Regions from separate parts of the Pedobacter aquae genome, predicted to be linked through region 2. Evidence: riboswitches for the same ligand, from Rfam matches in the RefSeq annotation. Region 2 holds a riboswitch; the other holds the start of a gene.
The links. Region 2 has a riboswitch for cobalamin ahead of FYC62_RS05060 (TonB-dependent receptor plug domain-containing protein). Riboswitches for the same ligand answer to the same signal wherever they lie in the genome.
Positions count from the first base shown of each region.

Region 1: it holds a riboswitch for cobalamin, as region 2 does, so the genes downstream of both, FYC62_RS09430 (ribonucleoside-diphosphate reductase small subunit) here and FYC62_RS05060 (TonB-dependent receptor plug domain-containing protein) in region 2, are expected to answer to the same signal.

Region 1 is NZ_CP043329.1:2,163,402-2,169,475, reverse strand. Features, by position in the region: gene rlmD (23S rRNA (uracil(1939)-C(5))-methyltransferase RlmD) at 1-854, shown strand, start outside; gene FYC62_RS09450 (hypothetical protein) at 851-1,243, shown strand; gene FYC62_RS09445 (phosphoribosyltransferase family protein) at 1,527-2,036, shown strand; gene FYC62_RS09440 (DUF421 domain-containing protein) at 2,033-2,725, opposite strand; gene FYC62_RS09435 (isopenicillin N synthase family dioxygenase) at 2,873-3,838, shown strand; cobalamin riboswitch at 3,979-4,198, shown strand; gene FYC62_RS09430 (ribonucleoside-diphosphate reductase small subunit) at 4,307-5,275, shown strand; gene FYC62_RS09425 (ribonucleoside-diphosphate reductase subunit alpha) at 5,408-6,074, shown strand, end outside.
Region 2 is NZ_CP043329.1:1,144,815-1,150,888, reverse strand. Features, by position in the region: gene FYC62_RS05070 (bifunctional adenosylcobinamide kinase/adenosylcobinamide-phosphate guanylyltransferase) at 1-200, opposite strand, end outside; gene FYC62_RS05065 (DUF6580 family putative transport protein) at 371-949, opposite strand; gene FYC62_RS05060 (TonB-dependent receptor plug domain-containing protein) at 985-2,790, opposite strand; cobalamin riboswitch at 3,002-3,192, opposite strand; gene FYC62_RS05055 (hypothetical protein) at 3,376-3,651, shown strand; gene FYC62_RS17045 (hypothetical protein) at 3,638-3,814, shown strand; gene FYC62_RS05050 (putative sensor domain DACNV-containing protein) at 3,803-4,945, opposite strand; gene FYC62_RS05045 (heme-binding domain-containing protein) at 4,966-5,451, opposite strand; gene FYC62_RS05040 (inositol monophosphatase family protein) at 5,448-6,074, opposite strand, start outside.

The DNA.
Region 1 (6,074 bases), 1.0 Mb from region 2:
AAATTAGAAACAGCATCCGCGATTTTGCTTTAGCTAATCAAATTTCTTTTTACGATTTAAGAGCTCATGAAGGTGCGTTAAGAAATTTAATCATCAGAACTTCTTCAACAGGAGAACTGATGATTGTGATGGTTTTTGCTTATCCGGAAGAAGGGCAAGTAGAGCTTTTGATGGATTTTGTGAAAGCTAGTTTTCCTCAGGTAAATTCGCTTATGTACATCATCAACCAAAAGAAAAATGACACCATTTTTGATCAAGATATTTTATTATACCACGGGCAGCCTTTTATTTATGAAGAAATGGAGGGCTTGAAGTTCAGAATCGGGCCTAAATCATTTTACCAAACCAACTCTTTACAAGCTTATGAATTGTATAAAATAACGCGTGATTTTGCAGGTTTAACAGGTAAAGAATTGGTTTACGATTTGTATACCGGTACAGGTACCATTGCCAATTTTGTAGCAAAAGATGCTAAAGAAGTTGTTGGGGTAGAGTATGTGCCAACGGCCATAGAAGATGCAAAGGTAAACTCACAAATTAATGGTATAAACAATACGAAGTTTTATGCTGGCGATATGAAGGACGTTTTAAATGCCGAATTTATAGCCCAACATGGCAAACCCGATGTGGTGATTACAGACCCTCCAAGGGCGGGTATGCACCCTGATGTTGTAGAGCGCTTAATGGAGATGGAGGCTGATAAAATTGTTTATGTAAGCTGTAATGCGGCTACACAGGCTAGAGATTTGCTGCGTTTAAAAGAGAAATATGAAGTGAGCAGAATTAAACCTGTTGATATGTTCCCTCAAACGCAGCATGTAGAAAATGTGGTTTTATTAGAATTGAAGAAATGAATCAAGAAGATTTAATGGGTAATCCGGCTGCGGGGGAAAATCAAAAACCTCAGGAAAGTCCTTTACTCTCTTTAAAAAAAGATTTAGCAAATTATAAAGATGCCATTAGGGAGGTTGCCATAGAAATTATGGTAGAAGGTTTATCGGCCCATCCTATATTTATTGCTCATCAGCATGAAGTTCATATTGGTGAAGTTATTTTAGATAGGGTAGAATTGGCTACAGATTGGACTATACAAGCATCCACTTTAGAAGAATTTATAGAAAGAGGCATTATTCAGGAGACTAAGAAAGATGCTTTTTTAAGCAGCTATAAAAATGCCGACGATTTTGCCTGTGTCTTTGTTGTGGTGCCAGAAGGAGCAAATTTTGTTTATTACCCCTATTAAAAGAAAAGAGGCTGTCAAATCAAATAATTCGTGTCAGGCTGAAGCGGAGTTGAAGCCTAATTCATCCTTCGACCCTGCTCAGGATGACAATTGAAACCAGCCACATAAAGTGGATTCGATTATTGATAACCTCTTAGCATTAACACACACTAAAAATTTATTAAGACAAATTTGTAAACCTTTTAAAACTTAGACGCTATCATAGCATCATTAGTTACATTAATTTTTAAAAAAGATTACAGGTTTAAACATAATTAGTTAATTTGAGCCAAAAATAGCAGCTATGCCAACCAAAAGAGTACTTATTCTTAACCATACGCAAATACAGCAGAAAATTAACCGTATTGCTTATCAAATTTTAGAAGACAATATAGAAGAACAAGAAATTATTCTTGCGGGTGTGGTTTCTAGAGGTTATAGGTTTGCTTTAAGGCTAGAAAAAGTATTAAAAGAAATTGCTCATTTTAAAATTACCTTAGCAGAAATTGAGTTAAATAAAGATAGCTCTAAGCTAGAATCATCTATCAATATCCCTATAGAAGCCTGCCAAAATAAAGTTATTATTTTAGTTGATGATGTTTTAAATAGCGGTAGAACCATTGCTTATGGTTTAGGAGTATTCTTAAATATCCCTTTAAAAAAATTGAGATCTGTTGTTTTGATAGATAGAAGTCATAAACTATTTCCGGTAGCTACAGATTTTGTAGGCCTACAACTTTCTACCGTATTAAAAGAACACGTAGAAGTAGTTTTAGACGAGAATAATGAGCCCGATGGTGTCTATCTAAACTAAACTACCCTAAAGTTATTCCTAGCTTCTAACCATTTCTTTTTGCCGCACTTGCTGCAAACCGCCTCTGTTGCTATGTCTAATTCATGAACTTTACCGCAAGAAACACAAGCAAATAAACCTTTTTTTGTAATCTCTTTTACAGGATTTCTAACTTCTTGTGGCAGTATAGGTAAACCGTATTTTACATCTTCGTTTTTATAGAAAAATACACTTATATCTCCAGATACTTCTAAAATAGCTAGTTTTACTTGGCCTAAATGGTCTATGTGTTCCATTCTTAGTTCTGCATAAAATTCGTCAACAGCTATGTCTTCTTTTTTCATTCTTTCTATAACAAATTCCCCGTCGACAATTAAATAAGCCGGTTTGCCTTCTATCCAATGCTCAAATTTTTTAAATTTAAGCGCCCAAGTAACAGTTCTATAAAAAGCTAAAACGCAAATAAAAACAGTAATAGCGGGTAATAAACCTACATCTTCATAAAACATAGGGTCGCCGGCTGCAGAACCTAGCGTGATGATAATGACCAACTCAAAAATAGATAATTGCTTAATGCCTCTCTTGCCTGTAAGTTTTAAAGAAAATAAGACCACGATAAACATGACTAAGCATCTGAATATCACCTCCAACAAGAAAATAATAGGCAAATCATTCATTAAAACTCTTTCCCATTCAAAAATTTCATTCATAGTTATAATTCAGGAAATTATTTATCTTTATAAAAATGTGTAAAACTCAAAATAATGAAAATCAGAGTTTTAAAGCGTGATGTTTAAAAACAATATAGGTTTATCCACATTTTGAGCTTACATTTGTTTTACTACAAACAACAAAACATGGCTACATCAATAAATATACCGCGTTTAGATTTAAACGATTATGTGAATGGTACAGCAGTACAGAGAAAACAATTTTCTGATGATATTGGCAAAGCTTTTAATGATACAGGTTTTGTTACCATCACCAATCATGGTTTAAGTAAGGAGCTTATCGATAACCTTTACACACAAGTAAAAGAGTTTTTTAGTTTACCCGAAGAAACTAAATTAAAATACGAAAAAGTAGAGCTTGCAGGGCAACGTGGTTATACCTCAAAAGGTCGCGAAAAAGCTAAAGATTCTAAAACACCAGATTTAAAAGAGTTTTGGCAAACCGGGCAATATGTTGAGGATGGAGATGTCATCAAAGAAGAATATCCAGATAATGTTCTTGTAGAAGAAGTACCTGCTTTTAACATCGTTACCAAAGAAATCTACCAAAAATTAGAGCATGCAGGTAAGCAGCTTTTAAAAGCTATAGCAGTTTATTTGGGTTTACCCGAGGATTATTTTGAGGATAAAGTGCATAATGGAAACTCCATATTAAGAGCTATACATTATTTCCCGATTGAAAATCCAGATGCTTTACCTGCCGATGCAGTAAGAGCCGGGGCGCATGAAGATATCAACCTCATTACTTTATTAATTGGTGCTAGCGCAGATGGTTTAGAAGTTTTGACTAGAAACGGAGATTGGTTTGCCGTTAAAGCCCATGGCGAAGATATTGTAGTTAATGTTGGCGATATGTTACAGCGTTTAACCAATAACAAGTTAAAATCGACCACTCATCGTGTGGTAAATCCGCCAAGAGAATTGATGAAGAGCTCTAGGTACTCGGTACCCTTTTTCTTGCATCCAAAATCGGGTATGGATTTAACTTCTTTAACTTCTTGTATTGATGAAGAAAACCCTAAAGCTTATAGCGATATGACGGCTGGCGAGTATCTCGACGAACGTTTAAGAGAAATAGGTCTTAAAAAATAAAAATCAGTAATTCAGAATAGGAAGGAAGCGCCCCAAAAAGGCGCTTTTTTGTTTTTATAGCAAGGTTGTGAATAAGTTTCCTTATTGTTCAAAACTTCATTGCCTATACTCGCTTTATTAGTCATACTTTTGAAATAGTTCTTTAACATCACTTATTCAGGTTACCAAATTTGTTTTGGTATTAAAAGGGAACCATGTTAAAATCATGGGCTGACGTTGCAACTGTATTTCTGTTTTTTCAACTAAAATTTGAAATCAAAAATTTGCTAAATATCAGGTCACTGTTTTGTTTTTCAACAAAATGGGAAGGCATTTAGTAAACAGATAAGCCAGGAGACCTGCCGATTAGGATTTGTCAAGACTTTCACGTAAAAGGTTTTGATAGAAGCTCTTCTAAACCCTCAATACCTATCAGGGTCTATGTTGTCTTTTGTCAATTCCTGTTTGTAAAATTTAAAAATTAGAACCATGCAACAGGAAGAAGTATTACTTAAAGAAAACAAGGATCGTTTTGTGATTCTGCCCATCAATTATCCCGCAATTTGGGAAATGTACAAACGCCACGAAGCTAGTTTTTGGACAGCAGAAGAGATAGATTTATCTGCCGACCAAAAAGATTGGGAAAATCTTAATGATGGCGAAAGGCATTTCATTAGCCATATTTTAGCTTTTTTTGCCGCTAGCGATGGTATTGTGAATGAAAACTTAGCGGTTAATTTCATGAGCGAAGTACAGGTGCCAGAAGCTAGGTGCTTTTATGGTTTCCAAATCATGATGGAGAATATCCACTCAGAAACCTATGCTTTATTAATTGATACTTATATCAAAGATGTAAAAGAAAGAAACCATCTTTTACATGCCATAGATACGGTTCCATGTGTGCAGAAGAAAGCACAATGGGCACTAAGATGGATAGAAAAAGGCACTTTTGCACAACGTTTGGTAGCTTTTGCTGCCGTAGAAGGTATTTTCTTTAGCGGTAGTTTCTGTTCTATTTTCTGGTTAAAGAAAAGAGGCTTAATGCCTGGTTTAACTTTTAGTAACGAGTTAATTTCAAGAGACGAAGGTTTACATTGCGAATTTGCTTGCTTGCTTTACGGTATGCTTCAAAATAAGTTGAGCAAAGAAGAGGTTTATGAAATTATTTCTGAAGCTGTAGAGATAGAAAAAGAATTTATTTCTGAGGCATTACCCGTTAATTTAATCGGGATGAATGCTCGCTTAATGATGCAATACATCGAGTTTGTGGCTGATAGATGGCTAGTAGAATTGGGTTATGATAAAAAATATCATGCTACAAATCCTTTTGATTTCATGGAAATGATATCCCTACAAGGTAAAACCAATTTCTTTGAAAAACGTGTAGGCGATTACCAAAAAAGTGGTGTATTAAGTAGCAAAGAAGACCAAGCGTTTTCACTGGAAGAAGATTTTTAATTAGATGCTTAGTCCTGATGAATTATCGGGCTAGTTGGTTAGTTTATTAGGCTATGAAATCGCCATCCCGACAAACTACCCACTAACAACCTAACAAACTAATCACCTAACAATCTAACAAACTAAAAAAGAATGTTCGTAATAAAAAGAGACGGAAGAACAGAATCCGTAAAATTTGATAAAATAACCTCAAGAATAGAGAAACTCAGCTACAGCTTAAATGCAGATTTTGTAGACCCTGTAGAGGTTGCTAAAAAGGTAATCGATGGCTTGTACGACGGAGTAACAACATCAGAACTAGATAATTTGGCGGCAGAAACCGCGGCTTCTTTAACCACCCGTCATCCAGATTATGCCATTTTAGCTTCTCGTATAGCGGTATCTAATTTACATAAGAATACCATCAAGTCTTTTTCAGAAACCATGCGATTATTGCATGAATATAAAGACCCAAAAACATTAAAGCCAGCTTCTTTAATTGCTGATGATGTTTGGCAGGTGATAGAAGAAAATGCCGACATTTTAGATAGTACCATCATTTACGATAGAGATTTTAGTTTCGATTATTTCGGTTTTAAAACTTTAGAGCGCTCTTATTTGCTAAAACTTAACGGTCGTATTGTAGAGCGTCCGCAGCATTTATTTATGCGTGTTGCAGTAGGTATTCATAAGCAGGATTTAGCTAGCGCTATCAAAACTTATGAATTAATGAGCGAACGTTGGTTTATTCATGCTACACCAACCTTATTTAACGCTGGTACACCAAAGCCACAAATGTCTAGCTGTTTCTTGGTTGCCA
Region 2 (6,074 bases):
TTAGCGGGATATTTCTCTTCTTCTATATTCTCCCAGCGCTCATCTCGGTCTTGTTGATGCCTGATGATACGTTTTTCAAAATCTTTATCCCAATTACGGGCTGTAGCCAAATAAACAGGCTTATTGGTTAAAGATAAAGCTAGGTTTTGTGCGTAGCTGCTTTTCCCAGAACGGGCACCTCCGGATATATAGTAAATCATGCTATTTTCTTAAATTTTAAACATAAAAAAAGAGGTTGTCTTACAACATCATTTTTTGTCAGGCTGAGCGGAGTCGAAGCCTTTTGAGTAACTCAGAGTACATTTCGACTCCGCTCAATGTGACAAATACGATTATTTAGACAACCTCTTTATGGTATGCTATTTAGTATTTAGTATGCCAATTCTTTTTGACTTTTTAAGATAGTGAATTTAGATTTTGCTAATTCAAAACCACCATATAAAACTGCACCAAATACTAAGTTTCCTAACAATAGGTTTTTCTCAAAAGGAATTGCTGCAATTAAAGATTGGTAATAACCTGTAATGTCTTTATTGTATAAAGTGCCACCTAACCAAGGTTCAATATCAGTAACTAACCAATGAATTAAAACACCAGCTAATGAACCTAATAAAACAGTATTTACATTAACTGTTTTAATTAAGCTTCCAATAAATACCATAGCTACAAAGCAGATATAAACCCAAATAAAACCATTGTAAAATAAAGTAAACTCTCCTGTGTAAGAATAGGTTACAAAAATATCACTTATAAAAAGGGTAATTAGAGGAACTAAATAAGCTTTGTATTTATTGGTAAAATAAGTACCACCAAACATAGCAATTGCACCTACAGGGGTAAAATTAGACCAAGCAGTTTGTTCGCCTAAGCTAAAAAATCTTGTAGCAGCTGCGGCAAGAATCATCACTACCAATACCCAGTTTCTTACGTTTATTTTATTTAAAGACATATGTTATAAATTATGAATGGTAAATTTATTAAATCTTATTGAAAAAGAAAGCTTATACCTGCATTAAAGTTTGTACCCATGGTATTATAGCCTGCAAAATCATTATATCTGGCATCAAAGAGATTTTTTACATCCGCGAAAAGCGTAACATTTTTCTTTGTTTTATACTGTACATAGGCATCAAACTTATGATACGATGTTAAAACTACATTTTGTTCGTTAAAATCGGTATCGTAATAAATATCTCTTCTACTATCTGTCCATTTGTATAATAGGCTAAAACTTAAGTTTTTATTCAAGTTATAGCTCACATTAGCGCCTGATGAATTTACTGGTCTTCTAGAAAGATTAAAAGCTCCTGGCGTACCCGGAGATTTAATTACCCTACCATATACATAAGCATAAAATGCACTGATGCTTAATTTATCGCTAGGTTTAAAGCCAATTTCGGTTTCTATACCCTCATCATTTTGCTGATTCTGATTTAAATAACCAAAGCTACCATCTGCTCTAGAGCCAAAATCAATCACATCATCAATCTCTCTAAAAAAGACGCTGGTATTGATGTTTAATTTATTCTGGAATAAATCTGTACTAAAGCCAGCCTCATAGTTAAAAGATGTCTCTGGGTTTAATCCATTAGGGTCTGCATATTCTGAAGTAAGCTGATATAAACTTGGTACTCTAAAAGCAGAAGAAATATTACCATAAACCTTAATACTATTGAATAGTAATACAGAAGGATTAAAAGTATAAGTAAAATTATCTCCAAAAGCGCTATGGTTATTGTATCTACCACCTAGCTCCATCCTAAAAACATCTTTTACGTTAAAGAATAGAGAGGTAAAAAGACTAGCGATATTGTTATTAGCATTTCCTGCAGTAAGTGGCGCACCAAAACCACTAAATTGGTCGGTAGCACTGTATTTATAATTAGCCCCTGATGTTAAATCTAAAAAGTTATTCACTTTGTATGAGAATATACCTTCTACATTGGTAATACTGCCTTTGTAATAACTATTAGCGCCGTTATTATTAAACTTATTAGATACATTATTTTGGCTAGCTATTAAGCTTAAATTACCTTTTCTTAAAGCTACATTAAGGCCAATATTTCCTAATAAAGCTACTTTATTGTAGTTATAATTAGTATTGTCTTGAAAAGCTCCACCATCTAAACCAGATTTATTATTATTAAGTTGTAAACCACCTAATATTTTTACGGTGTTGTTAAGGTATTGAGATAAATTAAGACTTAAACCTTGCTGACTAAATTTGTCTTTCTCAAAAAGAGAAGCTGCATTTAAAGGCTGGGCAGACGAAAAACCTTTACTATCTAAATTAGAAAAATTTAAAGCTACAGCTGTTTTATTGATATTACCATTAAGACCAACAGCTTGTTTGTAAGTATTGTAAGAGCCACCACTTAACAAGGCATTTGTTTTAAGCTTGCCCTCTCCTTTTTTAGTGATGACATTGATAACACCTGCTACAGCATCTGAACCATATAAAGTAGAGCTAGCACCTTTTAATACTTCTATTCTTTCTATTTGGTCTATTGCGATAGCTGCTAAATTATATTCACCAGAAATTCCTGATGCATCATTCACCGGAATACCGTCTATTAAAATAAGCGTATTGGCAGAAGAAGCACCTCTTAGGTAAACTGATTTTACTTCGCCCAAAGCACTACCGCTACCGGTAACGTTTAAACCGGGAACAGTGTTTAACAATTCTGGTAAGGTCCTGCCTTGAGAGCGTTCTATCTCTTCTCGAGAGATTACCCTAACCATTTTACCAATATCACTGATTTTTTTTGGAGAACGAGAAGCTGTTACCACGACCTCGCTTAATGAACTGGGCTTTTGCGATTGTGCATAAAGCCGGGCATCTGTTAATGCCAGTTGAACAAGCCCTAGGCCTGCTGCAACGTAAATGTTTTTCTTTTCATTTTGTTGTGAGTTTTAGCCCACAGCAAACAGAAAATTGGTTTTGAAATTGAAATACCTTATGGTAGTATTCTCATTCAAACGCTTCAATCCCCGAAAGCTATGAATTTTTAACAGTTAGGCAGGTCTTCTGACTTACTCCCCGTTTCTAACCTTCCCAGTTTGAAGTATCAAACAAGTGGCGCTTTAAGAAACAGTTTTCTAGAGCTTACAGCTGCGGGACAGTTGAAGAATTACACTTCATTCCCTTTTAATCTCGTTCTAAAACGAGAACCATAACGCCGCAAAGATAAGAGGAAAATATTTTATTGTTTCATTTTTTTTAAACAATTCACAATAAGCACCAAAAAATTATAAAAAACCAAAAGAAAAGAAGTTTTAATCCATCAAAATGATATATTTTTCATAAAATCAATTTTATTATTTTTTTGGTACAGTTATCGATTATAGTTTATAGTCTACCAAAATATTATCGCTATGAAAATCAATATCGCCAGTAACGTAAAAGCTTTAAAAAGCAAAAGCGCACTACAAACAAATTTTAATCATCATCAACACAGACTAAGTGAAGAACTAAATAAAGGCAAACAGCATGTGTTATACACTAGTTTACTCTATGTTTTATCAATTTTGAGTATAGGCAGCTGGATTATTTCTTTAAAATTATTGCCTTTTGGCGATATGTTTCAGTTTCTATTGGGTGCTGCAGTTTTAACGGTTAATTTATTAATTTTTAGACATGCTAAAATTTAAAGCTATGACTTTTGATGAACCACAAGCCAATAGAAAAGACTGGAAAAAGCAAAAAGCTAAAAGAGATTTATTGGTAAAAAGAAACGATGAGATTGCTAATAAACCTGTTTCTATTTTTGAAACAGATAATGAAAGCTCAAACAAAAAGAAGTTAAAAAAGTAAAGTTTCTATACGATGCGCTTGTACGCATTTCATACTTTCTGACCAAGACAACACTGTAAAATATCCATCTTGCGAAGCTACCAAAGCAATACAATCATGATTATCAAAAACAAACTGAGCGGCAGAAAGGTGCCTGGTACCCCCCAATCTCGAAACTTCTAACAAAGAAGCCTCACCACCTATAACAGGCTCAATAAAAGCTATCTTTTTTACGCTGGTATTTCCTTCACGTTTGCCAATCTTTACGCCAAAGGCTAAAAGCTCATATTTATCATTAATAATAGTTGCGCCATCTATAGCTGTAAAACCTGCAATATGGTCAACTTCTCTTTTTAATTTACTTACCCATAAGCTTTCGCTGATGTTAGCACCGTCTTTTAAAATTAAATTAGCTAAGCCTTCAAACGGCGGATTTAACTGATAATGAAAAGGCTGTATCAAAGAAGATTTCCATTGCTCGTCAGCCGATGGGGTAAGCAGCAAAGTTCCTCCTCTACCATGAGAGCGCATAAAAACTGCTAATTGTATCAGGATGTTAGCCGTATCGTTTCTTAAATATGGTGCCGTAAAACCTAAAAGTGATTTCAGAATTTGCGGACTATCAGGTAGCATACCACTATCTTCATTCACAATTTTAATTTCATCACCCTTGAGGATGACAACGTTGGTAAATTTTCCGTAACCATTAATACGCTTATGTTTGATTACCAATAAGCCAGGTTCAGAAACATCTAAAACGAAACAATAATCGGGAATGCTGGTGGTAGAGCCCCAAACATAAAGCTCACCATCCTGATACCAAACGCCTAAATGTATACCGGCACCTTCTATACCTGGGGCTAATTTAGAAAGTACATAAGCATTTAAACTTAATTTCTCTTGAAATACTACCGGATGTAAAGCTTGCTCGGGAGATAAAAAAGCTAAAGAAATACGTGGATATTTACCTTCTTCACTTCTAAAACTCGCCCAGAAACAAACATCAATAATAGCTTCTATGATACTTACCTGCGGTATAGTAGCAATATCCTGCTCTCCTTTATGGCTTGCTAAAGCAATATGATGCAGAAAGTGCTCCTCTATTTTAGGAGCAACAATTTTTGCCGACTGATACTTTGGGGAGTATTGCATAGAAGCCATTATACATTTTTCTATTTTTTATCTTCTTCTAATGCAAAAGCAGGGTCGCTTTGAATTTTTAAACGTGTTTCTTTAGCCCAATTAACCAATGCAAGTCTTTGTTTTTCATCTAACTTAGCATCTTTATGTATCCAAGTATAAGAATCTAAAGGCATCCAATGGTCTTCCTGAGACTCTATTAATTCTTCTAGTTTATGGTCTTGCTTTTTAAGTTTGTAAGTTAAAAACTCATCAAAATTTAAATGTTTTTTACCATCATCTACATGGCTATCTAACCACCAAGCCACTGGCTGTATATGAGCATACCAAGGGTAAACGGTATTGTTGGTATGGCAATCATTACAAGCAGTTTTTAAAATCTGCATGGTTTCCTCATTTGCAGGAAACTTATTGTGTATACTGTTAACAGATGGTGTAGAGCTTACATTTTTTTCTGGTTTGATAAATTGTATAATCACCAAAACAGCCAATAAGCCTAATAAAATTTTCTTCTTCATGATTTAAAATACTTGTTTATAACCGTTAATAATTCTTGTGATATGTGTCCGTTTGTGGAGACAATATCGCAATTTTTTAAAGCATTTTTCCCACCTTCAAAATCAAAATTTTCTCCGCCTGCTTGTTGTACAATAAACATCCCTGCGGCAATATCCCAAGGTTTTAAATTATATTCAAAATAAGCATCAAAACGACCACAAGCTGTATAAACTAAATCTACAGAAGCAGCTCCTATCCTTCTTAAACCGTGGCAGCTTTGTATTAAATCTCCAAATAAAGCCATATAGGCATCTTTACGGGTAAAATCATAATAAGGAAAACCTGTTGCTAGCAAGCTATCGGCTACTTTAGTACTAGCAGAGACTTTTATTTCTTTACCATTTAAGAAAGCAGCGCTTCCTTTCCAAGCGTAAAAGCATTCGTCCTTACCAATTTCATAAACTACACCTAAAACCAGTTCATCTCCTTCTTGCAAAGCTATGCTTACCGCAAAAGCCGGAATACCATGAATGAAATTGGTAGTGCCATCTAGAGGGTCTATAATCCAATTAAAAGTTTCGGCTTTTTGATGTTCTCCTTCTTCTGCAATAAAGCCAGAACCAGGTAAAACTTTTGCTAAGGC